DNA from 3 places in the Uniformispora flossi genome. Region 2 is predicted to be linked to each of the others. Evidence: predicted binding sites of a transcription regulator. Region 2 holds the regulator's gene; each other region holds the start of a gene.
What was found. Region 2 encodes HrcA, which represses chaperone genes, less so after heat shock. Its sites were predicted from a motif close to TTNGCACTCNGNNNNNCNGAGTGCNAA; they were not measured.
Positions count from the first base shown of each region.

Region 1: the regulator HrcA is predicted to act here: its motif matches at 7,967-7,993, upstream of groES (co-chaperone GroES).
Region 3: the regulator HrcA is predicted to act here: its motif matches at 6,656-6,682, upstream of groL (chaperonin GroEL).

Region 1 is NZ_JBMULZ010000004.1:132,835-142,997, reverse strand. It holds gene ACPA54_RS10450 (lamin tail domain-containing protein) at 1-1,880, opposite strand, end outside; gene rimI (ribosomal protein S18-alanine N-acetyltransferase) at 2,422-2,955, shown strand; gene tsaD (tRNA (adenosine(37)-N6)-threonylcarbamoyltransferase complex transferase subunit TsaD) at 2,948-3,985, shown strand; gene ACPA54_RS10435 (antibiotic biosynthesis monooxygenase family protein) at 3,996-4,262, shown strand; gene ACPA54_RS10430 (polysaccharide deacetylase family protein) at 4,748-5,596, shown strand; gene ACPA54_RS10425 (class I SAM-dependent methyltransferase) at 5,664-6,806, opposite strand; gene ACPA54_RS10420 (hypothetical protein) at 6,958-7,311, shown strand; gene ACPA54_RS10415 (hypothetical protein) at 7,468-7,767, opposite strand; gene groES (co-chaperone GroES) at 8,134-8,442, shown strand; gene groL (chaperonin GroEL) at 8,675-10,163, shown strand, end outside.
Region 2 is NZ_JBMULZ010000015.1:200,037-210,199, reverse strand. It holds gene ACPA54_RS28495 (hypothetical protein) at 1-142, opposite strand, end outside; gene ACPA54_RS28490 (dynamin family protein) at 139-2,391, opposite strand; gene ACPA54_RS28485 (hypothetical protein) at 2,820-3,638, shown strand; gene ACPA54_RS28480 (hypothetical protein) at 3,719-4,492, shown strand; gene ACPA54_RS28475 (phenylalanine 4-monooxygenase) at 4,855-5,742, shown strand; gene ACPA54_RS28470 (DUF3097 domain-containing protein) at 5,900-6,748, opposite strand; gene ACPA54_RS28465 (MBL fold metallo-hydrolase) at 6,769-7,299, opposite strand; gene ACPA54_RS28460 (hypothetical protein) at 7,296-7,445, opposite strand; gene hrcA (heat-inducible transcriptional repressor HrcA) at 7,628-8,644, shown strand; gene dnaJ (molecular chaperone DnaJ) at 8,645-9,772, shown strand; gene ACPA54_RS28445 (nitronate monooxygenase) at 9,864-10,163, shown strand, end outside.
Region 3 is NZ_JBMULZ010000004.1:443,975-454,137, forward strand. It holds gene ACPA54_RS11850 (DNA repair helicase XPB) at 1-435, shown strand, start outside; gene ACPA54_RS11855 (hypothetical protein) at 500-688, opposite strand; gene ACPA54_RS11860 (HelD family protein) at 990-3,155, shown strand; gene ACPA54_RS11865 (HD domain-containing protein) at 3,318-3,956, shown strand; gene ACPA54_RS11870 (DUF4031 domain-containing protein) at 3,971-4,258, opposite strand; gene ACPA54_RS11875 (hypothetical protein) at 4,391-4,768, shown strand; gene groL (chaperonin GroEL) at 4,874-6,499, opposite strand; gene ACPA54_RS11885 (cold-shock protein) at 6,847-7,050, opposite strand; gene ACPA54_RS11890 (ubiquitin-like small modifier protein 1) at 7,562-7,840, opposite strand; gene thrC (threonine synthase) at 7,880-9,154, opposite strand; SAM riboswitch class I at 9,168-9,308, opposite strand; gene ACPA54_RS11900 (glucosyl-3-phosphoglycerate synthase) at 9,498-10,163, shown strand, end outside.

The DNA.
Region 1 (10,163 bases), on a different contig from region 2:
AGCGGCTTGCGGCTGTTCGCCCACGCCTCGTCGGTCGGCGCGACGCGGCCGGGGGAGGCGGTCAGCTGGGTCTGGCCGTACCAGGTCTTGCGCACGTCGACCGCGGTCGTCGCGTCGCCACCGGGGCGGTCGACGAACTGCACGCGCTTGGGGTCGAACAGGAACGCGGTGCGGATGTTGCCGCCCGGCTGGCCGCCGTCCTTCCCGTCCTGCGGCGCGATCGACCGCCACTGGTACGCCGGGCCGCCGGCCGCGGAGATCGCGGCGACGAGCCGACTCAGGGTCTGGTCCGCGGCGACCGTGCCGTCGTCGTCCGGGCCGCTGTTGTCCTGGATCTCCTCCAGGGCCACGATGTCCGGCGTCGCCAGGTTCGTGACGATGCCGCGGGCGAGGCGGTCGAACTTCGCCTGCGTGTCCTTCGGCGACAGGTTCTCCACGTTGTACGTGGCGACCGCCAGTTCGGTGGTCTTCTGATCGCGCGTCACCTCGGGCGTGCGGCCCGCGGAGGTCAGGTGGCCGAGCGTGGTGGCGGCGATGCCGTAGCCGCCGAAGCTGTCGTACGTCATCGGACCCGCGGTCGGGCCGGAAAGGGTGTCGCCGACGTTCGCCGTCGGGAACGGGCGCTCGGCGAACGGGATGAGCGAGGTGACCTTGATCCGGCCCGGGTTCTGTGCGGTGTACGAGCCGTACAGCGTGCCACCGCCCGCCGTCGGGTTCTGCCCCAGCTCGGTGGTGACCCACAGCTCGCCGTGCGTGTTGGTGGCGCCGACGACGCGCGTGTCGGCGACCTGCACGCGCTCGCTCTCCAGCGACTCGTAGAAGTCGAGCGCGTAGGCGGACGGCTGGAGCGGCAGCGTGTCCAGCGCACCGTCCCGCGTGTAGGCGTCCGGCACGGACGCCGCGTCCAGCACCACCGCCGCGGGCAGCGGGTTGCCGGACGACGCGACCGTCCACGACGCGCCGGTGAGTTCGGTCAGCGACTGCGGCGCGGCGTCGGCGGAACCCGGGTAGTACTCCTCGACCTTGCCGGTCACCGTGACCGCGTCGCCCACCGCGACGCCCTGCGGCGTCGCGTTGCCGGTGAACACGAACAGGCCTTCAGAGGTGCGCGGGTCGTCGTCGGGCTGCGGGTCCTGGATCCAGAAGCCGCGCGACGAGCCGAACGGGCGGATCGCGGTGACGATGCCGGGGACCGCGGAGACCTGGGCGCCGTTCTTCGGCGAGACCCGCGTGGTGCCCTGGATGTCGTGGATGCGCGCGGTCGGCGCGGGCTCGCCGCCCGGCGTCCCCGGGACTTCTCCGCGGGCGTTGACCGGAGTGGGCGCGCCCGCGGTGAAGTCCGCGGCGTTGTCGTCGGTGTCGTCGGAAGACGCGTCGCGGGCGACCGCGGCACTGTTCGACGCGCCGGTCGCGGGAGAGCCTTCGCGGACGGCGGCGTTGCCGTAGCCGACGAGGTCGCGGACCCGGGTGTCGGCGGCGCACTCGTCGGGCGTCGAGCAGGTCAGCCGGTCGGCGGTGGCGGCCACCGCGACGGTGCCGGCGGTCGCGGACATCGCGATCGACCCGGCGACGTCCGGTGTCGGCAGTGCCACGGTGCCGTTCTGGCCCTTGGCTTCGGCGACGAGCAGGCGCCCGCCCGGGGCGATGCTGCCGGTGAGCGCGGTGGCCTGCCACGCGGTGCCCGCGGCGGCGGTCGCCGAGCGGTACTGCACGGTCCAGCCGGTCAGGTCGACGGCGGCGGCGGACTTGTTGACGAGTTCGACGAAGTCGTGGGTGAGGGTGGCGCCCGCGTTGCCGCCGCCGCCGTAGACCTCGGCGACGAGCACGTCGGGAGAGGGGGCCGCGGCAGCCGGATGCGCGGCGATCAGCACGGGACTCACGGCGAGCGCGCCCGCGACGGCCGTCGCGAGCGTGCGGGGAGATCGGCGCCTGCGTGGCGGCGTCGGTCGAGATGTCACCCGGATCCTCCTGATCCTCCTGGGGCGGTGGGCCGAACGGGCAAATCCTCGGGAGCGCTGGTGAACGCGGGCCGTCGCCGGAACGACGGCCGGGCCGTGCGGGGCGGAACAACGAACGGGAAAGCGGACAACTCGGCGGGCCGGGCACGGCGGATTTCTCCGCGCGTAGACCCCGAGGGAATCGAAGCAGGTCGGGCAGCGGAATCCCAGGGGGCGCGAGGAGCGGGTTGCCGGGCGCGGGGGCGTGCGCGGTCGTGGCGCGGTCGTCGCGCGGTCGTGCGGATCGCGGTGGGGATCCCTGTGTGGCCTTTGTGTGGATCTTCGTGGGGCCTTGGTCCAGGCTTGTCCGGGCCTTCGCGTCGCCTTCGCGCGGCCTGCGTGCGGCCTGCGTGTGGATTTCGCGCGGCCTTCGCGCGGCCCTCGCGTGGCCGGGGTGTCCGCTTCGCCGCCGTAGACTCGCGACATGGACTCCGCCCCCACGCTCCGCGCCATGCGCTGGTGGGACATCGCACCGCTGCTCGTGCTCGAACACGACCTGTTCCCCGAAGACGCCTGGTCCGAGGGCATGTTCTGGTCGGAACTCGCGGAGCCGGAAACCCACCACTACGTGGTTGCCGAGGACGCGTCCGGCACGATCGCCGGCTACGCGGGCCTGGCCGTGGCCGGCGGCGACGCCGACGTGCAGACCATCGGCGTCCGGCGCGACCTGTGGGGCACCGGCCTCGGTGCCGACCTGCTCGCCGACCTGCTGTCCGCGGCCCGCGCGCACGGCTGCGGGCACGTGCTGCTGGAAGTCCGCGTGGACAACGTCCGCGCGCAACGCCTGTACGAACGCTTCGGGTTCGCGCCGCTCGGTATCCGCCGCGGCTACTACCAGCCGGCCAACGTCGACGCGCTGGTCATGCGCTGCGACCTGAGCCGCACCCCTGTTCCTTCCGCTGCTCCCGCTTCTGCTGCTGCCTCGCCCGACTCGAACGGAGCCTCCGCCGGTGGCTGACGAACCCCTGGTCCTCGGCATCGAGACCTCGTGCGACGAGACCGGTATCGGCATCGTGCGCGGCACCACGCTGCTCGCCGACGCGGTTGCGTCCAGCGTCGACGAGCACGCCCGCTTCGGCGGCGTGGTCCCCGAAGTGGCCAGTCGCGCGCACTTGGAGGCCATGGTCCCCACAGTGCACCGCGCGCTGAAGACCGCAGGCGTCACGATGGCGGACATCGACGCGATCGCGGTCACCTCCGGCCCCGGCCTGGCCGGTGCGCTGCTCGTCGGCGTCGCCGCGGCCAAGGGCTACGCGATGGCGCTCGACAAGCCGGTGTACGGCGTCAACCACCTCGCCGCCCACGTCTGCGTCGACCAGCTCGAGCACGGGCGGCTGCCGGAGCCGTGCATGGCGCTGCTGGTGTCGGGCGGGCATTCGTCGCTGCTGATGGTGCCCGATGTGACGTCCGATGTACGGCCGTTGGGCTCCACCATCGACGATGCGGCGGGGGAGGCGTTCGACAAGGTCGCCCGTGTCCTCGGGCTCGGGTTTCCGGGCGGGCCGGTGATCGACCGGAAGGCCCGCGAGGGCGACCCGGAGGCGATCGCGTTCCCGCGCGGCCTCACCGGCCCCCGCGACGCGGCCTACGACTTCTCCTTCTCCGGACTCAAGACCGCGGTAGCGCGCTGGGTCGAGGGCCGGGCGCGCGACGGGCAGCCGGTGCCGGTCGCGGATGTGGCGGCGTCGTTCCAGGAAGCCGTCGTGGACGTGCTCACCCGCAAGGCGATCCGGGCGTGCCGGGAGAACGGCGTCGAACACCTGCTGCTCGGCGGCGGCGTCGCGGCCAATTCGCGGCTGCGCGCGATGGCCGCGGAGCGCTGTGCGGCGGCCGGGATCTCGTTGCGCGTGCCCCGTCCGGGCCTGTGCACGGACAACGGCGCGATGGTCGCGGCGCTGGGCGCGGAAATGGTGAACCGCAACCGGCGCCCGTCGCTGCTCGACATTCCGGCGGATTCGTCGATGCCGGTTACCGTCACCCAGGCCTGAGGAGTCAGCTGTGACCGCACCCGTGACCGCGTCGATGTGGGAGGCGAAAGCCGAACCCGGCAGCGCCGAGGCCTTGGTCGAATGGGTCTACGCGACGGCGCTCCCGTCGCTGCGCAGCGCCCCCGGGCTGACGCGTGCCGAGGTGTTCCGCAGCGCGGACAGCCGCGTCGTGGTCATCAGCCTGTGGACCGGCGACCCGGCCGGACTGCCGGATCCGCCGGCGGATCTGCTGGCACGTCCGCCGCATGCGTGGGACTTCGAGCAGGTGCAGCGCTGAGCCGTCGGATGTCGGGTTGCCGCCCGGGTCGGTGCCCGCGCTGGTGTTCGGGCCGGTACTCGTGTGGGTGTTCGGGTGCAACGGTGGGCGGCCTCGCGCGCGTGTAGTCCTCGGAGCCGTCCGTACGCGGGCGGCCCGGGGAACCGCGGTGGTCCTGAGGGTGCTCCGCGGGCCATCCCGCGACCTGCCGAGAAATCCGGCCCGTCCCCGACGAGGAGGCCTGATTCACAAGCCGGGGACGGGACGGCCGCACCGCATGGCGACGCGCCGCCGCACGTGCCATGCCTTCAGGACTTGAGTGTGCCCTGTGCACGCCGACCTATACACCCGTATCGACATTCCCGGGCCGGTCGGTTGCGCGATGGTGTATGCGGAGCCGCGTACGGTGGGACGCCGGTGTGACGCTGTGGATCGATGAAGGGCGCGGAACCGTGGCGGTACGTACAGCAGTTCGGGCGGCTCGGGCAGCTCGGACGGGGGCCCGGGTGCGGCTCGGTGTGGTGGGCGCGGTCGTCGCGGCGCTGCTCCTGGCGGGATGCGGGGACGACAACAAGCCGAAACCGTTCGGACAGAACATGCCCAGCGCCGGTGCGGTGCCCTCCGGTTCGTCCGCGCCCGGCAACAACACGCAGGCCGCCCCCGCTCCGGACGACGTCCAGGCGGCAGCGGCGCGCTGGGGCATCAAGCCGTTCGCCGCACCGCCCAAGCCGCCCGCGCAGAAGCCGGTGAAGGCGAATCTGTCGGCACCGGTCGTGGTCCGGCAGGTCCCCACCGACCAGAAGATCGTGTTCGTCACGCTCGACGACGGGGCGGAGAAGGACCCGAAGTTCCTCGACATGCTGAAGGACCTCGGCGTGCCGGTGACGATGTTCCTGAACGACACATACATCAAGCAGAACCCGGACTATTTCAAGAAGCTCCAGGAACTCGGCAACACGATCCAGAACCACACCGTCGACCACCCGAACCTGAAGACGCTGTCGGCGGAGGCGCAGAAGCGCGAGATCTGCGGCGACTCGGACGCCATCGCGGCGGCATACGGGAAGCGCCCGGTGCTGTTCCGGCCGCCGTTCGGGAACTACAACGACGCCACGCTGAAGGCGGCGGGGGAGTGCGGGATGGGCGCGATCATCCTGTGGCGCGAGTCGATGCAGATCAACGACATGCAGTACGACGAGGGCCTGAAGAAGCTCCATCCGGGCGACATCATCCTGGCGCACTTCCGCGGACCGTCGGAGCTGAAGGGCACGACGATGACGCAGATGATGGCGAACCTGTTCAAGAAGATCCAGGAACAGGGGTTCACCATCGCGCGCTTGGACGACTACGTGTGAGTTCGGTCCTGTGGTGAGGGGCGGGCTCGTCGGGGGTGGCCGGTGGCCGGATTCCGGCGGGCTTGCCTTACACGGGGTGGCCGAGCAGCATCGTCGGCGCGCCGTCGACCCGGGTCAGGAACACCGTCGCCGACGTTCGCCCGGACGGCTTGACCTTCTTCAGGACTTCCTCGGGTGTGACGGCCGAGCCGCGCTTCTTCACCGTCAGCGTGCCGATGTCGCGTTCCCGGACCAGGGCCTTGAGCCGTTTGAGGTTGAAGGGCAGCACGTCGGTGAGCCGGTACGCGTGTGCGAACGGGGTTGGCACGAGCGTGTCGGCGGTGATGTAGGCGATCGACTCGTCCACCAGCACGCCGCCGACCTCCTCGGCGACCTCGGCGACCAAGTGGGCGCGGATGACGGCGCCATCGGGCTCGTAGAGGTAACGCCCCACAGGGCCGTGCGGCGCCTGACGCGGGGTGGCCGCCGCGAGGGACGCGGCCTGCGGCAACAGCGTTGCCCGAAGCGGCTGTTCGACGAGTTTCTCGCCCCACCAGAGGACGGCTTCCTTCACGTCCCCCGCGTAGGACACCCATTCGGCTTCCATCCCCGACGGGATGGCCTCGTGCGGAATCCCCGGCGCGACCTTCGCGGCGCCGCACGGCACTTTCGCGGCGAGCGTGTCGAGGAACGACAGCGGCGGCGAGTAGGCCTCCGGATCGAACACCCGCCCCCGCGCGGTCCGCCGCGCCGGGTCGAGGAACGCGGCGTCGTACCCAGCGAGTTCGACCTCGGTCACATCGGCGCACCGCACCTCGACGCGCTCGGCGAGCCCCAGCGCCTCGGCATTCGCCGCGGCCACCGCGCACGTCAGCGGATCCCGGTCGACGGCCACCACCCGCACCCCGGCACGCGCGAGTGCGAGCGCGTCACCCCCGATCCCGCAGCACAGATCCACCGCGGTACGGATGCCCGCGGCGGCGATGCGTGCGGCCCGGTGATCGGCGACCGCCACCCGGGTGGACTGCTCGACTCCGTGCGCCGTGAAGAACATCCGCGCGGCATCGTCCCCGAACTTCGCCTTCCCCCGCTGCCGCAGCCGCTCCTGCGTCATCGCCGCGGCGACCAGCTCCGCCGGGAACTCCTTCCGCAGCCTCGTCGCCAGGGCGATCTCGTCACCGGTCCCAAACCCCCGCACCCGCTCGAGCAGCCCGCGCCCCTCATCGGCCATCAACAACGCAAAGGTCTGGGTATCCACCCACCCATTCTCCCGGTCGGTGCGCACGCCCCGATCACCCCCACACCTTGTCGACCGTATGGTTGTCGCGCGGTGTGGCGGGGTGGCAAAGGCGGCGTAGGCACGGGGGATGTGGGGGAACAGCGTGGCGCGTGAGAGCCAGAAGGCCCGAGACCACCGGGACCGCCGGGGCCACCGGCCGGGCGGCCTACGGAAGCGCCCCCGTCGAAACCGGCCGCCCACCCGCCAAAGCCTGCGCCGTGCGGCCTACGCCTGGGCGGCCTACACCGTCGCCATCTGCGCCGCCGGCGTGAACTCCTGGTTCGCCTACTCCGGCCGCACCCGCGTGCTGCACATCTCCGCGCAGATCCTCGCCGCACTCATCGGCACAGCCGTCGCCCTCGACTACTGGCGCCGCTCCACCCGCACCCCCGAAGCACCCCGCCCGGCCCCCACACACTCCCTACGCACGCATGGTGATGGCGCGGAAGGGGGGTGAAGTATGTGTCCGGGCGGCTCCCTCGCAGCGAGGGCCGTGGCGCTACCGACGAGCCCCGACAAGCACCGCGTCCATCTGCGGTCCCGTTCGCAGAATCGCTTGGTACATAGCGACTTCACCAAACCGCACGACCACACCCGTGGACTGTCAGCGGGCTCAGCAGGCGGAGGGCACTTTCACCCCGGGGCGATCCAGGACCTCGACGAACATGATCGCGCCATGGACGACGTCGAGGATGACCATCCCGCTCTCGGGGGACAACGCGATGTTCCGGTGCCCCAAGCCGTACCTGCCGACGGGCCTGGAGGCGGTGTAGAAGCTCTGGCAGTGGTCGCCGTCGCACGCGCACGTCCCGACGACGGGCATGGACGGCAGAAACGCGGCGAGGCCGTACTCCCCTTCGTCACGCAGGAGCCGGCAGAGTTCCTCACACAGTTCCGGCAGCAGCTCCGCCACACGCGGCGGCCGCCTCACCGCCCTTCGACTGGGTAGCTCATGCCCGGATTATCGTCCCGAGCCCGCGATCCCCGCCGGCGCTTCGAACTGACGGTACGCGTGCCCGATCACGATCGATCGGATCCGTACGACAGCGGTCCGTTACCGCTCGCGGCGCGCTTGGCGCAGGGGGCACAGGTGCAACACGCCCCCCGGGTTATTGGCACTCTAGTTGACGGAGTGCTAACCGAAGCCTAGGGTCTGTGATTGGCACTCTCCCCATGAGTGTGCCAACGCGACGGGCAGGTCCGGCACCCGCGACGACGGGCTTACCTGGTCGCCACCTGACAATTACCCCGTGAGATCTCCGAAGGGGGAGGTCGGATCGTGACGACCGCCAGCACCAAGGTTGCCATCAAGCCGCTTGAGGACCGCATTGTGGTCCAGACGCTCGAAGCCGAGCAGACCACGGCCTCGGGCCTGGTCATTCCGGACACGGCGAAGGAGAAGCCCCAGGAGGGCACTGTCCTGGCCGTGGGCCCGGGCCGGTTCGAGGACGGGCAGCGACTGCCGCTCGACGTGAAGGTCGGCGACACCGTGCTCTACAGCAAGTACGGCGGCACCGAGGTGAAGTACAACGGCGAGGAGTACCTCGTCCTCTCGGCGCGCGACGTTCTCGCAATCATCGAGAAGTGACGATCGCAGCCACCCGCTGAGCCAACGACCCGCCCCGGGCACCCCGACTGGGGCGCCCGGGGCGGTGTCGTTGCGCAGGCAAGGACCGCGGCGCCGTGACGGTCCGCGCGGCGGTGCGAGGCGAACCGGAACGCATCGTTTCGCACCCGCACGGCAGCGCACCGCACACGTGCCGCATCACGCGCTGAAAAACGGCTGACCAAGCCGAAGAGGAACAGAGGATTCACATCCCATGGCCAAGATTCTCCAGTTCGACGAGCACGCCCGTCGTTCGCTCGAGCGCGGCGTCAACGCGCTCGCGGACGCGGTCAAGGTGACGATCGGCCCCAAGGGCCGCAACGTCGTCATCGACAAGAAGTTCGGCGCGCCGACGATCACCAACGACGGCGTCACCATCGCCCGCGAGGTGGAACTCGACGACCCGTACGAGAACCTCGGCGCGCAGCTCGCGAAGGAGGTGGCGACCAAGACCAACGACATCGCGGGTGACGGCACCACCACCGCGACCGTGCTGGCGCAGGCGCTGGTCCGCGAGGGCCTGCGCAACGTCGCCGCCGGTGCCGCGCCGATGGACCTGAAGAAGGGCATCGACGCCGCGGTCAAGGCCGTGTCGGACGAGCTGCTCGGCACCGCCCGCGCGATCGAGGGCAAGGAAGACATCGCCAACGTCGCCGCGCTCTCCGCGCAGGACCGGCAGATCGGCGAGCTGATCGCCGAGGCGATGGACAAGGTCGGCAAGGACGGTGTCATCACCGTCGAAGAGTCGAACACCATGGGCCTCGAACTCGAGTTCACCGAGGGCCTGCAGTTCGACAAGGGCTACCTGTCGCCGTACATGGTGACCGACCAGGAGCGTATGGAGGCCGTCCTCGACGACCCGTACATCCTGATCAACCAGGGCAAGATCTCGGCGATCGCCGAGCTGCTGCCGATCCTCGAGAAGGTCATCCAGTCGGGCGGCAACAAGCCGCTGCTGATCATCGCCGAGGACATCGACGGCGAGGCGCTGTCCACGCTGGTCGTCAACAAGATCCGCGGCACGTTCAACGCCGTCGCGGTCAAGGCCCCGGGCTTCGGCGACCGCCGCAAGGCGATGCTGGAGGACATGGCCATCCTCACCGGCGCCCAGGTCATCGCGCCCGAGGTCGGCCTCAAGCTCGACCAGGCCGGCCTGGACGTGCTCGGCACCGCCCGCCGCGTGACGATCACCAAGGACGCCACGACGGTCGTCGACGGCGCCGGCGACGCGGAGAAGATCTCCGAGCGCGTCCGCCAGCTCAAGGCCGAGATCGAGAACACCGACTCCGACTGGGACCGCGAGAAGCTCCAGGAGCGCCTTGCGAAGCTGGCCGGCGGCGTGTGCGTCATCCGCGTCGGCGCGGCCACCGAGGTCGAGCTGAAGGAGAAGAAGCACCGCTTGGAGGACGCGGTCTCCGCGACCCGCGCGGCGATCGAAGAGGGCATCGTGGCGGGCGGCGGCACCGCGCTCGTGCACGCCTCCGCGGTCCTTGCGGACAACCTGGGCCTGTCCGGCGACGTCGCCACCGGTGTCGCGGTCGTGCGCCGCGCCGCCGTCGAGCCGCTCCGCTGGATCGCGGAGAACGCCGGCCTCGAGGGCTACGTCATCGTCAACAAGGTGCAGGAACTGGGCGTCGGCGAGGGCTTCAACGCCGCCACCGGCGAGTACGGCAACCTGCTCAAGGCCGGCGTCATCGACCCGG
Region 2 (10,163 bases):
CGTCCATGCCCTGCTCGACGCTCCACAGCTGGTCGTTGACGCTCGGGTCGTCGAAGCCCGTGCCGTCGTGCGACATGCCGTCGTCGTACCCGGTCTGGTCCAGGTCCGAGTTGTACGCGTCTTCGCTGAAGTGGTCGGTCATGTTCGGGATCCCCCCCGAGTCGTGAGCCGCTCGCGCTGCCTCGTGATGGTCGCGCGCCGCTGCTCGGTCTGCCTGGTGGCGTCGTGCAAAAGGTTCCTGCGTGCCGTGAGGATGCCCTCGCGGCGTTCGTACTCCGTGACCAGTTCGTCGACGGTGTGCGCGTACGTGGCCCGGTACTGCTCCACGTACGCGCGGACCGTCTCCGCATAGTGCTCGGTCGCGGCGAGGATGGCTTCGTCGATCTGCCGTGCGAGGCCGTCCGCGACCGTCTGGAGTGTCTGATGCATTTCGGCCCGTGCGTGGTTCCGCAGTGCGTTCATGTCCGTCGACGACATCGAGTCGGCGATCCGGGCCGCGAACGCCCCCAGCCCACTGCGCGGTTGGGGCGGCGGGCCGTAGTTCGGCGCCGACTGGCCGGGCATCGGCGGCGGCGGAATGCTCGGTGCCCCCGGGGGAGACGGCGGGGGGTAGGAGTGGATTCCGCCCGAATTGGGGCCGCCGTATTGCGGCGAATGCCCGGATGGGTAAGCGGGATAGGGTGCCGAGCCGGGCAGCCGCGGCGGCGGCATGTTCGGCGGCACGCTCCCGCGCCGCGGCCCGGTGGGCGGCGGCATCGACGCGAACCACTGGTCCACGCCGGACCCGATCGGACCCGATCTTGTTGCCTGGCCGCGAACCGCCCGTATCTGTTGTGTGACACCCGAGACGTTCGATTCGTACGCCCGCAGGGCGTTCGACGCGAGCACCGTCCCGGACACGATCGTGACGTTCGTGCGTATCTGCACGACGGCGGTCTGGTCGAGCTTCGCGTACTCGGCCTCGAAGGCGGCCTCGACGGCCGCTTCCGCCTCGCGCGCGCTGTCCGCCAGCGCCGACGTCACCGCCTTCTGTACGACGTCGCCGATGCGCGGCAGGTCGCGCCGGATCAGGTCGGGCACGTCCGCACGGATCACCCGGCGCATGTCGTCCGGCGTGACCGCGGTGTCGATGGCCGTGTCGATCGACCGGCGCGTGTACTGCTGCCACTGCGCGGCCATCGCGCCCACCGCACGCCGCGCGTTCTCCGCGCCCGCGTCCACCAGCAGGGCGCCGCGCGCCGCGTGCCGTTCGCCGAACGCGGCCAGGTTCGGGATGCGGTTCGCGTCCAGCTCGGCTTCCTCGGCCGCCAACCGGCGCTGCGCGTCCTCGAGTTCGCCGCCCAGTTCGGTGAGTACGTCCTCCATGAGGCGCAGCAGGTGGTCGGACACGGCGATGATGCGCTGGCGCTGCATCTGGTCCCGCAGCGTCTCCAGCGTCGCCGGGAACATGTCCGCCCAGTACTCCTGTTCCGGCCCGAGGAGTTCCCGGCCGGTGGCGCGGCGCAGCACGGCGTCGGCGGCGACGCCCTGCACGACGACGTCGTCGAGGCCCAGCAGGCGGGCGAACCGTTTGCGGACGTGGCTGAGCAGGTCGTCGTGCTCGTCGTCCTCGACGTGGTCCATCTTCGTGACGATGAAGATGCAGCGGCGCAGCAGTCCGGGGTCGAGCGCGTCGGTGAGGAACGCGGTCAGTGATGTCGAGGCGGGGGAGGCGGAGGGGGTAAGCACCGCGGCCAGGTCGGCTTCGGTGCGCATGACCTCGCTGGTGATGTCGGTGTGCCCGACCTCGGCGTTGGTGCCGGGGGTGTCGATGACGACCAGCCCGTCGCGCAGCGGCGCGGCGGGGTGCCGGACTTCGAGGTACGACAGGTGCGGGGCGAACCGCTCGTCGGCGGTGAGCAGCGACAGGATCCCCGCGGTGTCGTCGGGGACGGCGACGTCGGGTGCGAGGTGCAGCAGCATGCGGCCGAGGGGGCTGTGCGGGCCCGCGGCGCGGCCGGTGGGGTACTGGTAGCGGATCCCGTCGAGGCGGAACCGGACTTCGAGGGAGAATTCCGGCCCGTGCGTGATGCGGGTCGCGGCGGCGGTGGTGCGCAGCGCGGACGTGGGGAGGAGGTCCTGGCCGAGCAGGGCGTTGATGAAGGTGCTTTTGCCGGCCGAGAACTCACCGATGACGGCGAGGTAATAGCGGTCGTCGTGGAGGCGTTCCTCGACGGCGTGGATCCGCGTGGTGAGTTGGCCGAGCCGGGTCTGGTCGGCGACGATGCGGCGCACCAGGCGCAGCGCGAAGTCCAGGTGGTCCGAGACTTCGGTCAGCGCTTCGATTGTGTCGCGGCGCTCTTCGCGCGCCGCTTCGGACCGGTTTCCGCCCGGCCCATGAGTTGTCCCCACGTGCATGGCTCCCCCCAGAGTGGGGCCAGTCTCTCGACCGCCGGGCGTCGCGTCAATGCGGCGGGAGGGGAGCGGGCGCGCGGGGGGCGCAACGCGCGTCGACCATGCCGTACGCAGGTCGTTCCTCGCCGCCGAACTCGCTTCCGACGGGCGGTGGGAGCGGCCTTCGGGCATCGGGTTCATCGGGTTCTGGATCGTGCAGGAATGTTTCTTCGTCACCCGCACCGTAAGCCAGCTTGGGGTGGCTGGGGTTTCTGTTTCCCGTGGGATTGGCAAAGAACATGCCAAAGAACGGTTGTGGGGCGGTTGCGGGCCTTTTCCCGAGGGCTTTCCCCCAGGTCGGAGCGGGTGCAGGCGGCTACGATCCGGGCAATTGACCGCGGGTCAATACATCCCCCGGTGTTTCCCCCCTTCTGCAAAGGACTTCGATGCGTTCCGCACGCGCGCGTTTGGTCGGTGCCGCCCTGGTGCCGCTGCTTCTCGCGGCCACGGCCTGCAAGTTCGGCTCGGACGACAAGAAAGACGACAAGAAGGCGGACAACGCGGCGGCCTCGACCACCGCCCCGGCGTCCGCCCCCGCCGCCCCCTCCACCGCGGCACCCTCCGGTGCGGCTTCCGGCAACCCGGGCGGCAACGGCAAGGCGCTCACCGCCGCCCAGCTCCAGACCGCCCTGCTGTCCGCGAAGGAACTCCCGTCCGGCTGGAAGACCGCCGCCGGCAAACTCCCCGCCCCCACCGCGCAGACCGTCACCCCCGCGGGCTGCCAGCCGGTCTGGGACCTGGTCTTCGGCGACCCGAAGAAGCAGCCCACCGCCAAGGCCGGCGCCACCTTGACCGGCCCCGGCGGCAGCTACCAGGTCTCCCTGGCCGAATTCGCCCCCGGCGTCGCCGAGAAGCTCTTCGCCGACACCGCCGGCGCGGTCAAGAACGACACCACCACGGACTGCCTCGCCTACAGCGCCAAGAACGCCAAGGGCGACATCACCTCCGTCGAAGGCGGCACCCAGGACGCCCCCAAACTCGGTGACGCGTCCCTGAAGCTCCTGGTCGCCTACGGACCTAAGGCGTCCATGGACAACCCCTCCAACGCCAACCCGGCCGGCTACGTCCAGTTCATCCGCGTCGGCACCGCCATAGCCGCCGTCTATGTCGTCAGCGACGTCAACGTCGGCATGTTCCCGAAGGACTTCCCGGACGACCTGGTGAAGACCCAGGTGGACAAGCTGGCCGCGGCGAAGAAGGGCTGACCCGCACCGCGGCGTCGGCGGGCGGTGCGGCATGATCCGGACTCGACACATTGCGTCGACCGGCCGTCCCGGGGAGTCTCATGCACACCGCTCGCCCTGCCGCAACAGCCGCCGCACTGCTGGCACTTGTCATCGCCTCCGCCGGCTGTTCCGGCGGCGGCAAGTCGGGTGACAATGCGGACGACAAGCCCGCGCAGGGGCAGCCGGTCGCGCCTGCGGCCGGTGCGCCGTCCACGGCCGGTTCCGCGCCCGGCGGGCAGCCGTCCACCGCGGCGGCCTCGGCACCTTCGGCGGGCAAGGACATCGACCCGGCAAAGGTGCCCGACTTGCTGGTGGCCAATGCCGACCTCCCGGACGGCTGGAAGACCAGCTCGGACTTCCTGACCGACGACACCGGTGCGGCGAACCCGGAGAAGTGCCAAGCCGTTGCCGACCTCCTGCAAGGGCGCAGTGCCGCCGTGGAGCCCGTCGCAGCCGTGCGCACCGGGCTGCAAGACGGTTCCGCCACGGGCTCGCTGCGCGCGATCGGCATCCGCGCCTACACCGACGGAGGCGCCGCGAAGCTGATGGCCGACGCCGTCGCTGCCCGCCCCGGCTGTGCGACGTTCCGGGCGGTCGACTCGCAGGGCAAAGAAGCCGAGTACCACATCGCCCCCGGCAACCCGCCGAAACTCGGCGACGACGGCTTCGCCTCGCTGGTCACCACCAAGGCCGGCACCAAGAGCTACACGCTGCCCGCCACCCTCATCCGGGTCGGAAACGTCATCGTGAGCTTCATGGCCTACCAAGGCTCGTTCCCCGACGACGTCATACGCGCCCAGGTCGCCAAGGTCGTCGCCGCGCAGAAGGCCTGACGCGATCCGGCCCGGCCCCTCGCGCCTCCGGGCCACCTTTTCCCCGGTGGATCTTGCTTCGTCTGCCCGTGCGGGTATGCGATGGACGCAGTCGAGGCGATCCCTCGCAGATGTGCCGCTGCGCGGAGCCGGCGGGCGCCTTCACGGGTGCCGCGGGGTCCGGTCCGGGGGCGTTGCCGGAGCCGTCACCCACGGCATACGGGCGCATACTGGACATAGCGGGTCGCGTGGTCATCCCCGCGCGCCCGTGGGCGGTGCCGCTGTGCGGTGGTCCTCACCCGTCGGCCGACGCCCGGTCGCCCGGCGGATACCGGTTCCGTCCGGACCCGATCGGTCCTGTCCGGCCCCGCGAGGAGGCGGCGATGTTCGAGGAAGCGCAGTACCTGGCCCCGGTGACCCGGCGTGCCGACGGCAGCATCGAAGTCGAGCTGTCGCGAAGCCACCCGGGGTTCGCCGACCCGGTGTACCGCGAACGGCGCAACCGGATCGCCGAACTGGCGCTGCGCCACGTGCCCGGCGAGCCGATCCCCGCCGTGGAGTACACCCCCGAGGAACACGAAGTGTGGCGGATCGTGTCCGCCGAGCTGGCCGTCGCGCACCGCGAGCTGGCCGTCGCCGAATACCTGCACGGCGGCGAGCGCCTCGCCCTGCCGAAGGACCGCATCCCGCAGCTCGAGGAAGTCAGCGACTGGCTGGAGCCCCTCACAGGCTTCCGCTACCTGCCCGCGGCCGGACTGGTCGAGCTGCGCGAGTTCTACGGCACGCTCGCCGACTCCCTCTTCCACTCCACGCAGTACATCCGGCACCACAGCGTGCCGCTCTACACCCCCGAGCCGGACGTCGTCCACGAGGTCATCGGCCACGCCAACGCCCTCGCCAGCGACCGGTTCGCCGCGCTGTACCGGCTGGCCGGCGAGGCCGCCCGCCGAGTGGAGAGCCGCGAAGCACTGGAGTTCGTGTCCAAGGTCTTCTGGTTCACGCTGGAGTTCGGCGTGATGGCCGAAGGCGGCGAACTCAAGGCCTACGGCGCAGGCATCCTGTCCTCGTACGGCGAGATCCGCGAGTTCCGCCAGATGGATATCCGCCCGCTCGACCTGGCCGCCATGGGCACCACCACGTACGACATCACCCACTACCAGGACGTGCTGTTCCGCGCCGAATCGATGGCGCACCTCGAAGACGTCGTCGGCGCGTTCTGGGCCACCTGCGACGACGACGCCATCGCGCGCCTGGCACTCCCGGTGTCCTGAACCGATGCCCTGAACCGATGCCCTGAACCGGTGTCCTGAACCGGTGTCCTGAACCGGTGTCCTGAACCGGTGTCCTGAGCCGGTGCCCTGAACCGGCGTCCCGAAAGCGCAGAATCCGGCCGCGCTCCGCAGCACACGAACCGCGGGGCGCGGCCCGTCACTCCTCCGGCGGCGCCGTCACGAAGTCGATCAGCTCCTCGACCCGCCCCAGCAGGGCCGGCTCCAAGTCGCGGTACGAGTGCACGTGCGACAGGATCCACCGCCACGTCTCGCCGGTCGACGACGTCCGCCCCAGTGCCGCGTTGATCCCCGTCTTCCAGTCCGTTCCGCGCGGCACCGACGGCCACGCGTCCACGCCCAGCACGGACGGCTTCACCGCCTGCCAGATGTCCACGAACGGGTGCCCCGCCACCAGCACATGCGCGCCGAACGGGCCCGCCGCGACCTCCGCCGCGATCCGGCTCTCCTTCGACCCGGGCACCAGGTGGTCCACCAGCACCCCCAGCCTGCGACCCGGACCGGGAGCGAACTCACTTACCACCGCGGGCAGATCGTCGACGCCTTCGAGGAACTCCACGACCACACCCTCGATCCGCAGGTCGTCGCCCCACACGCGCTCGACCAACTCCGCGTCGTGCTTGCCCTCGACGTAGATCCGGCCCGCCCGCGCCACCCGCGCCTGATGCCCCGCCACCGCGATCGACCCCGACGCCGTGTGCGTCTTCCGCTGCGGCGCCGGCTGCCCGGCCCGCGGCCGCACCAGCGTCACCACCGCGCCGTCCACGAGGAAGCCCCGCGGCTCCATCGGGAACACCCGCAGCTTCCCGTGCCGGTCCTCCAGCGTGACCGTCAGGCCCTCGGGGGTCTTCTCCACCCGCACCACCGCGCCGCAGAACCCGGTCTCGGCCTCCTCGACCACCAGGTCCCGCTCCGCCTCCACCTCGGGAACCGGCTTCGGCTTCTTCCACGGCGGGGTCAGATCCGGCCCGTAACTCCTGCTGCGCATGGCAGCGAACGCTAGCGGGCTCAACCCCCGTCGACGGGGTCGGCACGCCGCGCCTTCACGTACTCCCATTGGCCCAGTACGAACTCCCGGTCCACCGGCTCGCCGTGCCCCGGCACCACCACCGACTCGGGCAGTTCCAGCAGATGCGCCAACGTGCCCGGCCACTCCGCCGGGAACGAATCCGGGCCGTACGACGGCGGCGCCGACTCCTCCACCAGATCCCCGGCCAACAGCACCCCCGCCTCCGGCACCCGCACCACCACATCGCAGCCGGTGTGGCCCCGGCCCGGCGCGTAGAGCAGCGCCTCCGCACCGCCGATATCCAGCCGTACTTCACGGCCCGCATCCACCAGATGCGTCGGCGCGACGATCCGCACCGCCGCCATGTCCCGCTCCGGCATACCGAACCGGACCGCGTCCGCCCGGCCCTCCTCGCCCCACCGCGCCAAATACGCGGGCAGGCCCGCGTGACCCCACACGTCCGCGTCCGGAAAACGACGCAGCACCTCCGCATTGCCGTAGCAATGGTCGAAGTGCCCGTGCGTATTCACCACCGCCAACGCGCGCGCGGCAGCCCGTCCCGCTCCAGCACCGACGCCAACCCGTCGAGCAGCGCCGCGGTCTCCCGCTCATACGAGCCGGTGTCGACCAGCACGAACCCCGCACGCCCCGCGACCGCCGCCACATTCAGTGCCAAAGCGGGCACCCGCGCGACATACAAACCCGCCCCGAAAGACCGCCAGGACGGGCTTTCGTCATGTTCCGCGTGTACCATCCGTCGACCCTTGCACAGACGGCAGGGTACGGACCCGACGACACCGCCGTACACTGGCACTCCGACAAGAGGAGTGCCAAGGCCAGGCCAGGGAGGTGCGCACGGTGCTGGACGACCGCAAGCTCGACGTGCTGCGCGCCATCGTGCAGGACTACGTCGCCACCCAGGAGCCCGTCGGCTCCAAAGCGCTCGCGGAACGCCACAACCTCGGAGTGTCCCCGGCCACCATCCGCAACGACATGGCTGTGCTCGAAGAAGAGGGCTACATCACCCAGCCCCACACCAGCGCCGGACGCGTCCCCACCGACGCGGGCTACCGGCTCTTCGTCGACCGGCTCGCCGGCATCAAGCCGCTCTCCACGCCGGAACGCCGCGCCATCCAGAGCTTCCTCGACGGCGCCGTCGACCTCGACGACGTCGTGGGACGCACCGTCCGCCTCCTCGCCCAGCTGACCCACCAGGTCGCCGTCGTGCAGTACCCCTCGCTGACCCGCTCCACCATCCGGCACGTCGAACTGCTCACCCTCGCGCCGACCCGGGTCATGCTCATCCTCATCACCAGCACCGGGCGCATCGAACAACGCGCCATGGACGTGGCGGCACCCATCGGCGAGGATCTCCTCGCCGACCTGCGCGCCCGCATCAACGCCCGCGTCGTCGGCAAACGCTTCGCCGACGTCGCGCTGCTCGTCCAGGACCTCGACGAATCGTTCACCGTCGAAGAACGGCCGATCGTCGGTACCGTCCTGGCCAACCTGCTCGACACTTTGGTGGAACAGCAGGAAGAACGGGTCGTCCTCGCCGGCACCGCCAACCTCACCCGGTTCGGTCCGGATTTCCCGATGACGATCCGCCCGGTCCTCGAAGCCCTGGAGGAGCATGTCGTCCTCCTGCGCCTGCTCGGCGAAGCCACCGAGCCGGCCATGGTGGTGCGGATCGGGCACGAGAACATGCACGAGGGACTGGCCGCCACCTCGGTGGTTTCCGTCGGGTACGGCAGCGGTGACGAGGCGCTCGCCAAACTCGGCGTGCTCGGGCCGACCCGGATGGACTACCCCGGAACGATGGGAGCAGTGCGCGCCGTGGCACGGTACGTCGGACAGATTCTCGCGGAGTCGTAGTTGACCACTGATTACTACGAGGTCCTCGGTGTTCGGCGCGATGCCACGCCCGAGGAAATCAAAAAAGCCTTCCGTCGCCTGGCGCGCGAACTGCATCCGGACGTCAATCCGGACCCCAAGACGCAGGAGCGCTTCAAGGAGATCAACGCCGCCTACGAGGTCCTCTCGGACCCGCAGAAGCGGCAGATGTACGACCTCGGGGGCGACCCCCTCGGGGGCGCGGGCGCCGCGGCCGGCGGCTTCGGCGCCGGCTTCGGGTTCAGCGACATCATGGACGCCTTCTTCGGCCAGGCCAGCCAGCGCGGACCGCGCTCGCGGACCCGCCGCGGCCAGGACGCCATGATCCGCATCGAGGTGCAGCTGGAGGAGGCGGCGTTCGGCACGACCCGGGAAATCCAGGTCGACACGGCGATCACCTGCACCACCTGCAACGGCGAAGGCGCCGCCCCCGGCACCACCGCCCAGACCTGCGACATGTGCCGCGGCCGCGGCGAGGTCAGCCAGGTCACCCGGTCGTTCCTCGGCCAGGTCATGACCTCGCGGCCCTGCCCCCAGTGCCAGGGCTTCGGGACGGTCGTGCCGAACCCGTGCCCCGAGTGCGCCGGCGACGGCCGGGTCCGGGCCCGCCGCACGCTCACCGTCAAGATCCCCGCGGGCGTCGACGCCGGCACCCGCATCCAGCTCGCCGGCGAAGGCGAGGTCGGCCCCGGCGGCGGCCCCGCGGGCGACCTGTACGTGGAGATCGCCGAGGTCCCGCACCCGACGTTCCAGCGCCGCGGCGACGACCTGCACTGCACCGTCACCATCCCGATGACGGCCGCGGCGCTCGGCACCAAGGTCCCCCTGGAGACCCTGGACGGCATGACCGAGATCGACATCCGCCCCGGCACCCAGTCCGGCCAGTCGATCCCGCTGCACGGCCGCGGCGTCACCCACCTCCGCGGCGGCGGCCGCGGCGACCTGATCGTGCACGTCGAGGTCCAGACGCCCTCGAAGCTCGACCCGGAGCAGGAGGAACTCCTGCGGCGCCTGGCCAAGCTGCGCGGCGAGGAACGCCCGCAGGGGCAGTTCTCGCCCGGGCAGCAGGGACTGTTCTCACGGCTGAAGGACGCGTTCAACGGGCGCTGACACGCGGTCGTCGGATGCCGTCGCCCCGCGCCCCGGAGTTTCGGGGCGCGGGGCGCGGTGGTTCCCGGGCGCGGCGACGTAGGGTCGGTCCGTGACCGTGTCCTGGCCCCTGCCCCTCGTCCAAGCCCCCATGGCGGGCGGCGCCTCCGGCCCCGAGCTGGCCGCGGCGGTGAGCGACGCCGGAGGCCTCGGCTTCCTGGCCGCCGGCTACAAGACCGCCGACGCCACCGCCGCCGACATCACCGCCCTGCGCGGACGCACCGACCGGCCCTTCGGCGTCAACCTCTTCGTCCCGGGCGAGACCTCCGAGGCCGTCGCCACCGACGAACTCCCCGCCTACCGCACGCGCCTGACGGCCGACGCCGACCGCTACGGCGTCGCCCTCGGCGAC
Region 3 (10,163 bases), on a different contig from region 2:
CAGACGCTGGTCATCGGCCAGTACATCGACCAGCTCGACGAACTCGGCGAGACGCTGAACGCCCCGGTCATCAAGGGCGAGACCCGCAACACCGAGCGGGAGCGGCTGTTCGAGGCGTTCCGGCAGGGCGAGATCTCCGTGCTGGTGGTCAGCAAGGTCGCCAACTTCTCGATCGACCTGCCGGAGGCGGCGGTCGCGATCCAGGTGTCCGGCTCGTTCGGGTCGCGCCAGGAGGAGGCCCAGCGCCTCGGCCGGGTGCTGCGCCCGAAGGCGGACGGCCGCGCGGCGCGCTTCTACTCGGTGGTGGCGCGGGACACGATCGACCAGGAGTTCGCCGCGCACCGGCAGCGGTTCCTGGCCGAGCAGGGCTACGCGTACCGCATCGTCGACGCCGACGACCTGCGCGGCGGCGAGCTTCCGGACGAGGTTTCCTGAGAGACGGACCGGACGGGCGGGACGGCAGAGATGCCAGGGACGGCAGGGACGGCAGGGACGGCGGTCAATCGACGCCGTCCTTGCCGAGGATCGCGACTTTCAGCCCGGTGACGGCGAAGATCGCCGCGCCGCGCACGGTGAGCGCGGCGATCCGGCCGGTCCGGGCGAGGACGCTTTCGTGGGCCCGGCCGGACGCCGCGGCGTCCGGGCCGAGCGGGGCGGACAGAGCGTGGGAGTGGAATACGGTCACCATGTCCACAACGTTAGGTTTCCCCGCATAAGGGGCGCGTCGGCACCGGGTCGCCAATCGGGGTAGGCCGCGGGGATGACACCCCCGACCCGGCCTCGGGGACGCCCTCGGGGTCGGCCCCGGGGCCCGGACGCGCATCGGATTCCGCGCCGGAATCGGTTTGCCCGCCCCGGAGCGCCCGCCTAAGCTGGCCTGCTTCCGCTGCCGCGTAACCGCACTGCCCGCGAGGGTTGGGCGCCGGCGCCACGCCGCCCGGTCGGAATCGGTCGGCGACCCCGCTGCCGCTACCGCACCCGGAGCCCGCATGCCCGCGTTCGAAACGGACCCCGCCCCCTACGCCGGCGACGGCCTCGCCCCCGACGCCCGGTCGGCCGACCTGCCCGACACCGAGGCGGACCCCGAAGCCGCACTCGCCGCGGAACAAGCCCACCTGGCCGCGGCCCGCACGGCCCTGCGCCGCATGCGCGAGGAGACCGAGGCGCTCGACCTCCGCGACGTCGGCGGCAACGACGTCTCCAACAAGCTCGTGCACAGCCTGATCCAGGCCCGCATCGCGGCCCTCGCCGACCACGCGCACGCCCCGCTGTTCTTCGGCCGCGTCGACGGCCGCTTCGCGGACGCCCCCGACGTGTCCACCGGCACCGCGCCCGTCGAGGTCGCCGCCGATCCGACGCGACCCGTCGAACGCTTCTGGATCGGCCGCCGCCATGTGCACGACCACCTCGGCGACCCGATGGTCGTCGACTGGCGCGCCCCGGTGTCGCGGTCGTTCTACCGCGCCACCCGCATCGAACCGCTCGGCGTGGAGCTGCGCCGCCGTTTCGGCTGGACCGGCGGCGACCTGACCGCGTTCGAGGACGAGCACCTCACCGACCGCGACGAGACCGACCGCGCGAGCGCGATCCTGGCCGCGGAGATCGAGCGCCCGCGCGTCGGCCCGATGCGCGACATCGTCGCGACCATCCAGCCCGAACAGGACGAGATCGTCCGCGCCGACCTCGGCGACACCGTCTGCGTCCAAGGCGCGCCCGGCACCGGGAAGACCGCGGTCGGCCTGCACCGCGTGGCGTGGCTGCTGTACGCGCACCGCGAGCGGCTCCAGCGCAGCGGCACCCTGGTCGTCGGCCCGAACCGGTCGTTCCTCGACTACATCCAGCAGGTGCTGCCCGCGCTCGGCGAGGTCGAGGTCGGGCAGACCACCGTCGAGGACCTCGTCGGCCGCGTCGCGCGCGTACCGGTCAAAGCCCCCGACGACCCGGACCGGGGGCGGCTCAAGGGCGACGCGCGGATGGCCGAGGTGCTGCGCTGCGCGGTGTGGTCCGGTGTCGCGATGCCGGCCGAGTCGCTGCTGGTGGTGCGGGGTTCGCGGCGGTGGCGGCTGCCCGCGTACGAGATCGAGGAGGTCGTGACCGCGCTGCGCGGCCGCGACGTCCGGTACGGCGCCGCCCGCGACATGCTGCACCAGCGCCTCGCGCACGCGGTGCTGGTGCAGATGGAACGCGCCGGCGAGTCCCCGGACGACCGGGTGCAGGACGCGGTGGCGCGGTCCAAGCCGGTGCGCGACGTGGTCAACGCGGTGTGGCCGGCCGTCGATCCGGCGAAGCTGGTGCTGCGGCTGTTCTCCGACCCGGAGTTCCTGGCCGCGAACGCGGACGGCATCCTCACCACCGAGGAACAGGCGCTGCTGCTGTGGGAGAAGCCGGCCCGCGGGGTCGGTTCGGCGAAGTGGACGCCCGCGGACGCGGTGCTCATCGACGAGGCGGCCGACCTGGTCGCGCGGACACCGAGCGTCGGCCACGTCGTCGTCGACGAAGCCCAGGACCTGTCGGCGATGCAGTGCCGCGCGATCGGCCGCCGCTGCACCACGGGTTCGGCGACCGTGCTCGGCGACATCGCGCAGGGCACCACGCCGTGGGCGGCCGCCGACTGGGCCGAGACGCTCCGGCACCTCGGGCACGAGGGCGCCCGTGTCGAGGAGTTGACCCAGGGCTTCCGGGTGCCGCGCGAAATCCTCGACTTCGCGAGCCGCCTGCTCCCGCACATCGCCCCCGGCCTGGCCCCCGCGTCGTCGGTTCGCGAGGCGCCCGGGTCGCTCACCCTGAACCCGGCCGACGCGGCGGACTTGGACACCGCGGCGGCCGCCGACGCCCGGGTCCTGCTCGGTCTGGAAGGCTCGGTCGGCCTGATCGCCGCCGACGCCCGCATTCCGGCGCTGGCCAAGGCGCTCGCCGAAACCGGCACCGATTTCCGCGAGTTGGGCGCCGACACCGCGACCGAGTCGCGGCTCAACCTGGTCCCGGCGAGCCTGGCCAAGGGCCTTGAGTTCGACCACATCGCGGTCGTCGAACCGGCGGAGATCGTCGAAGCCGAACCGCAAGGCCTGCGACGGCTGTACGTCGTGTTGACCCGCGCCGTCTCCGGCCTGGTGGTCACGCACAGCCGCGCACTCCCCGACGAACTCGCCGCCTGAACCGGACGGACGTCACGCCCGCATTCCCGGAACGATCATCGGATTCGCCGACCGGGTCTCGGGGGATGCTCCGCTCGGGGCGCCGCACCGCATGGCGTCCCGGGAAATGCCGGGGGCGGCTGGCATGCTGAACCCGTGGAACGCATCCAGGAGACCGCCACCATGACGCTGCAGGAACGCTGGGCCCGGCTCGTCGGGGACTCCGGCGCGACGGCCGCCGCCGTCGGCGAGGATCTGATCGGCCGGTACTCGCAGGCGCACCGGCGCTACCACGCGACGGGACACCTGCTCGCGGTACTCGACCTCGTCGACGAACTCGCCCAGGACGCCGACGACCCGGACGCGGTCCGGTTCGCCGCGTGGTTCCACGACGCGGTCTACGACCCGGCCCGCGCCGACAACGAGGAACGCAGCGCCCGCCTCGCGGAACGCGCGCTCACCGAGGCGGGCATCGACCCGCCGCTGGTCGCGGAGACCGCCCGGCTGGTACGGGTCACCGCCGAGCACGCCCCGTCCGAAGGCGACCGCAACGCGGCGGTGCTGTGCGACGCGGACCTCGCGATCCTGGCCACGCCGCGCGAGACCTACGACGCCTATGCGGCGGCGGTCCGGGACGAGTACGCGTTCGTCCCGGAGGAGGCCTTCCGCAACGCGCGCGCCGCGGTACTGCGTGATCTGCTGGCGCTGCCACGGCTGTTCCACACGCCGATGGGCTACGCCCGCTACGAGGAGCCGGCGCGGCGCAACCTGCGGACGGAACTGGAGCGGCTGGAAGGCGGGATCCCCCGGCAGCAGGGCTGAGCGCCAGGGCGTGTCTAGGGCGCGTCCGGCGCCGGGCCCGCGTTGCGCCGCTTCCGCCGCCGCAGCCCGGCGGCATTGAGCCGCGCCACGAGTTCCCTGCCGCCGACCGGTTGCGCGCCCAGCGCGATCGCCCGGTCGTACATTTCCGCCGGGACGTCGTAGTGGTCCCGGTCGAACCCGCGCTCGGGCGCGCCCAAAGCGCGTGCGAACGCGTGCAGTTCGTCGTAGGAGACGTCGCTGACCAGGTGCGACCACATGCGGCCGTGACCGGGCCACGTGGGGGGATCGATGAGTACCGTCACGGGTCGATCATCCCCCGCGGCGCGGCCGACAGGCCCGGGGGACGCGGCGGGACGACGTCCGCCACGCGATCGGCCCTGCCCGTGCCGCGTGCCCCCGCCGCGGCTCCGCCCCCGGCCGCGGACAATGGAGGGGTGGACGCAGACCCCATCGAAGACCCCGTCGAAACCGCCCTTCACGAAGCCCGCGCGGTGGTGCTGCGCGACCTGACCGCGTGCGGCGCCACCGACCCGGCCATCGTGTCCCTCGTCGAGGACGCCGTGGCGGGGCGCCGCTGGTGGTGCCGCGAGTGGCCGGACGGCGCGAAGTTCGCCCCCGGACTCGTCGCGCAGGACGTCCAGGAAGCCCTCGACGAAACGGGCATCCGCTGGCCCGCCTGCCCCCACCACGCCGACACGGAAGACGCCCACCAGCTCTACCTGGAACCCGAACTGGGCGAAGACCCGACGTGGATGTGCGAGAAGGCGGCGACTCCGATCGCCCCGCTGGGGTGGCTCTCGGCGGCCGAGTAGGAAACGCCGAAGGGCGGCACCCCCAAGGGGATGCCGCCCTCCGAAGAGACCTCGGCGTCGAATACCCGCCGTCCGGTCCGCGGGCCCGGTCACCGGGCCCTCGGATCAGAAGTCCATGCCGCCCATGTCGGGGGCGCCGCCGGCCGGGGCGCCGCCCTTCTCCGGCTTGTCCGCGATGACGGCCTCGGTGGTGAGGAACAGCGCGGCGATGGAGGCCGCGTTCTGCAGCGCGGAGCGCGTCACCTTGGCCGGGTCGATGATGCCGGTCGCGACCAGGTCGACGTACTCGCCGGTCGCGGCGTTCAGACCGTGGCCCGAGGGAAGGTTGCGCACCTTCTCCACGACAACGCCGCCCTCAAGGCCGGCGTTGACCGCGATCTGCTTCAGCGGGGCCTCGACGGCGAGCTTGACGATCGCGGCACCGGTGGCCTCGTCGCCGTCCAGCTCGAGCTTGCCGAACGCACCCTCGGACGCCTGGAGCAGGGCCACGCCACCACCGGCGACGATGCCCTCCTCGACGGCGGCCTTGGCGTTGCGCACCGCGTCCTCGATGCGGTGCTTGCGCTCCTTGAGCTCCACCTCGGTGGCCGCGCCGGCCTTGATGACGGCCACGCCGCCGGCCAGCTTGGCGAGGCGCTCCTGGAGCTTCTCGCGGTCGTAGTCCGAGTCGGACTGCTCGATCTCCGCGCGGATCTGGTTCACGCGGCCCGCGACCTGGTCCGAGTCGCCGGCGCCGTCGACGATCGTCGTCTCGTCCTTGGTGACGACGACCTTGCGGGCGCGGCCGAGCAGGTCGATGCCCGCGTTCTCCAGCTTGAGGCCGACCTCTTCGCTGACGACCTGGCCACCGGTGAGGATGGCGATGTCGCCCAGCATGGCCTTGCGGCGGTCGCCGAAGCCCGGGGCCTTGACGGCGACGGACTTGAAGGTGCCGCGGATCTTGTTGACGACGAGCGTGGCCAGGGCCTCGCCCTCGACGTCCTCGGCGATGATCGCGAGCGGCTTGCCGCTCTGCATGACCTTCTCCAGCAGCGGGAGGAGGTCCTTCACCGAGGCGATCTTGCTGTTGACGATCAGGATGTACGGGTCGTCGAGGACGGCCTCCATACGCTCCGGGTCGGTGGAGAAGTAGGGCGAGATGTAGCCCTTGTCGAAGCGCATGCCCTCGGTGAGCTCGAGCTCGAGCCCGAAGGTGTTGCTCTCCTCGACGGTGATGACGCCTTCCTTGCCGACCTTGTCCATCGCCTCGGCGATCATCTCGCCGATCTGCGGGTCGGCGGCGGAGATGGAGGCCGTGGAAGCGATCTGCTCCTTGGTCTCGACGTCCTTCGCCAGGTTGAGCAGCTGCTCGGAGACGGCCTCGACGGCCTTCTCGATGCCGCGCTTGAGGGCCATCGGGTTGGCGCCGGCGGCGACGTTGCGGAGACCCTCACGCACGAGCGCCTGGGCCAGGACGGTCGCGGTCGTCGTGCCGTCACCGGCGACGTCGTCCGTCTTCTTCGCGACCTCCTTGACCAGCTCGGCGCCGATCTTCTCGTACGGGTCTTCCAGCTCGATTTCCTTGGCGATGCTCACACCATCGTTGGTGATGGTGGGCGCGCCCCACTTCTTCTCGAGCACGACGTTGCGGCCCTTGGGGCCGAGCGTGACCTTGACGGCGTCGGCGAGCTGGTTCATCCCGCGCTCAAGGCCGCGACGCGCCTCTTCGTCGAACGCGATGATCTTGGCCATGTGGTGAGGTCCTCCCAGAACGGGGTGGATGCTGAAGGACCGGCCGACGCCCGCGACGGACGACCCGACTCCGCGGGGATCCTTCCCCCACGGCCTCCGGACCTCGTCTGCCCGGTCCTTTTGTCACTCTCACATCCAGAGTGCTAACGCCAATGATTAGCACTCGGGTAGGTCGAGTGCAAGCGGACCCGGCCGTATCAGGGCCCGCGCCGCGCTGCCGCCCCTGCCGTCCCGCCCGCTCCGGCGCCCCCCGGGCACGCCGAAGGCCCGGACCCCCCTGCACGGGGGACCGGGCCTTCGGCACGTCTGAAGAAGAAAAGCAGTATTCAGAAGAGCTGTGAACGGGCTCAGCCGGTCACGCGGACCATGTCCGCCTGCGGGCCCTTCTGCCCCTGCGAGATCTCGAACTCGACCCGCTGTCCTTCCTCAAGCGTCCGGTACCCGTCCATCTGGATCGCGCTGTAGTGGACGAAGACGTCCGCACCACCGTCGACCGCGATGAAGCCGTACCCCTTCTCCGCGTTGAACCACTTGACGGTGCCCTGAGCCATTCCTAACTCCCCTGTTACTGGCCCTTTCACGGAAACTGCGCGCCGCAGCTCCGGGTCGTTCGCTTACTTCTTGACCGACTGAGTGAAGTCAGCACAGGGCAAGCAGGTTCGCGAGTTGTTGCCACACACCAGGAACCAGTACGTGGAACCGTCCGACCGCGGCTGAATGTATCCGGATGCGTGCCCGACGCAACAGGTCAAACGGACGAGAAATCCGGGAGGAATAAAAGCCCCAGAGCGTGACGTAGGCCACGGAAAGCCGCATTTCACTCCGCAATAAATGCGACGAACGGGACATTTCGGGTGTGATCCCGGCCACGGGATTCTGTGGCGGTTGCCGCGACATCTCCGGAAAATGCGGTAGTACCGGAGTGCACCGGCACCAGCCTTCCACGGAATCGGCGGTTCCGAATGCGGCGCGCCGCAAGGCGCTCTGGCGGGCCTCGGGTTGGGATCATGAAAAAAGTCCGCCGCCCGGTGCACCGGGCGGCGGACTTCGTTTATTGCGGGATCAACAACCGCCCGCGACGGCCGGGATCACCGAGACGTTCGCACCGTCCGGCGTCGCGGTCTGCAGGCCGTCCGCGAAACGCACGTCGTCGTCGTTGACATAGACGTTCACGAACCGGCGCAGCTTGCCGGTGTCGTCGAGCACGCGCGCCGCGATGCCCGGGTAGCTCTTCTCCAGCGACTCGACGACCTCGGCCAGCGTCGCGCCCTCGGCGGTGACCTCGGCGGCGCCGTCGGTGTAGGTGCGCAGGATCGTCGGAATGCGGACGGAAACGCTCATCTGTGTCATCAACCTTTCGAGGCTCTTACGGAGGCGGCGTCAGGCCAGGCCGGCCGCGCGGAACGCGTCCAGCGAAGGGCGGATGGTCGCGGTCGCGCCCGTCGTGCCCTCGATGGCGTCCAGGGTCTTGAGTCCGTCGCCGGTGTTGAGGACGACGGTCGTGGCGTCCGGGTCCAGCTGCCCGGTCTCCACCAGCTTGCGCAGCACGCCGACGGTCACGCCGCCCGCGGTCTCGCCGAAGATGCCCTCGGTCCGGGCCAGCAGCTTGATCGCGTCGACGACCTGCGTGTCGTCGACGTCCTCCACCGCGCCGCCGGTCCGCTTGCACACGTCGAGCACGTAGGGCCCGTCCGCCGGGTTGCCGATGGCCAGGGACTTGGCGATGGTGTCCGGCTTGACCGGCCGGATCACGTCGTGCCCGGCCTTCCACGCGGCGGACACCGGCGAGCAGCCCTCGGCCTGCGCCCCGAAGATCTTGTAGGGGGCGTCCTCGACCAGGCCGAGCTTGATCAGCTCGCGGAAGCCCTTGTCGATCTTGGTGAGCTGCGAGCCGGACGCGATCGGGATCACGATCTGCTCGGGCAGCCGCCAGCCGAGCTGCTCGGCGATCTCGTAGGCCAGCGTCTTGGAGCCCTCGCCGTAGTACGGCCGCAGGTTGACGTTGACGAAGCCCCATCCCTCGCCGACCGGGTCGCCGATCAGCTCCGAGCAGAATCGGTTGACCTCGTCGTAGGTGCCCTCGATCGCGACCAGCTCGCCGCCGTAGGCGGCCGCCGTGACGACCTTGCCGGCCTCCAGGTCGGACGGGATGAACACGCAGGAGCGCAGGCCCGCCCGGGCGGCCGCGGCGCCGACGGCACCGGCCAGGTTCCCGGTCGACGAGCAGGAGAGCGTGGTGAAGCCGAAGTTGCGGGCCGCCTCGAGGGCGATGGCCACCACGCGGTCCTTGAACGAGTGCGTCGGGTTGCCCGAGTCGTCCTTGACGTACAGGTCCTTCAGGCCCAGCTCGCGGCCCAGGTTGCGGGCCGCGACCAGCTTGGTGAAGCCCGGGTTGAGGTTCGGGCGGGAGGCCACGTCCGCGGACACGGGCAGCAGCGGCGCGTACCGCCAGATGCTGTTCGGACCGGCTTCGATCTGCTCGCGGGTCACGCCGCCGGAGAAGTCGTAGGCGACCTCCAGCGGCCCGAAACAGAACGCACACGCGAAGATCGGGCCGAGGTCGTAGCGCTCACCGCATTCGCGGCACGACAAGGCGGCCGCGGGGCCGAAGGCACCGGAGGTCAGGGCGGCGGAATCGATCGTGGGTGTAGCCATGGCGAGGCCTCTCTCCTCATCTTCCCCACGGGGGTTCCCGCGGGACGGACTTGGCACCAGTCCGCCGGGAGGCCCGCGTGCAATGCACATGGGTACCGATCGGATGGTTGCCGGGGCTTCAACGGGCCGTTCCCTCTGCCCCTCTGGATGAGCTGTATGGCGGGCTAGTGGGCCGTATCACCGGCTCGTGCACCGCATTTGTCCGGGTCGACGTGCGATCGTCGTACCTCGTGACGAAGACTGTAACCGAAGCGGCCACCCGCCGATCATCGCCGTCCGCCACGCGAGACGATAGACACACGAATCGCACGATGCGCGCAAGAAGCGACAGGGGAACGTCACAGTGCTGCCCGAGGTGAGCCGCTGGCTGGACCGGAGGTCCTCGACCGCCGCCGATTGGCCGGTCCCGAAGCTGGTGGAAGCAAAGCGGGCAGGGCAGATCCGGGTCAGCGTGGTGCTGCCGGCCCTCGACGAGGAGCCGACCGTCGGGGCGATAGTCCGCACGATCCGCAGCGAGCTGATGGAGCGCCACCCGCTCGTCGACGAGCTGGTCGTGGTCGACTCCGGGTCCACCGACCGCACTGCCGACGTCGCCGCCGCGGCGGGCGCCCGCGTGGTGCACCGCGACGAGATCCTGCCCCGGCTGCCCGCGGTGCGCGGCAAGGGCGAGGTGCTGTGGCGATCGCTTCTCGCCACGACCGGCGACCTCGTCTGCTTCGTCGACGCCGACCTGCGCGGGTTCTCCGCGGACTTCGTGTCCGGCATCCTCGGCCCGCTGCTGACCGACCCGTCCGTGCAGCTCGTGAAGGCGATGTACGACCGGCCGCTGGAGATCGGCGACACCGTGGTGCCCGCGGGCGGCGGCCGGGTCACCGAGTTGGTCGCGCGTCCCCTGCTCAACATGTACTGGCCGGAACTCGCCGGGTTCGTGCAGCCGCTCGGCGGCGAGTACGCGGTGCGCCGCCACCTCCTGGAACGCCTGCCGTTCCCGTGCGGCTACGGCATCGAG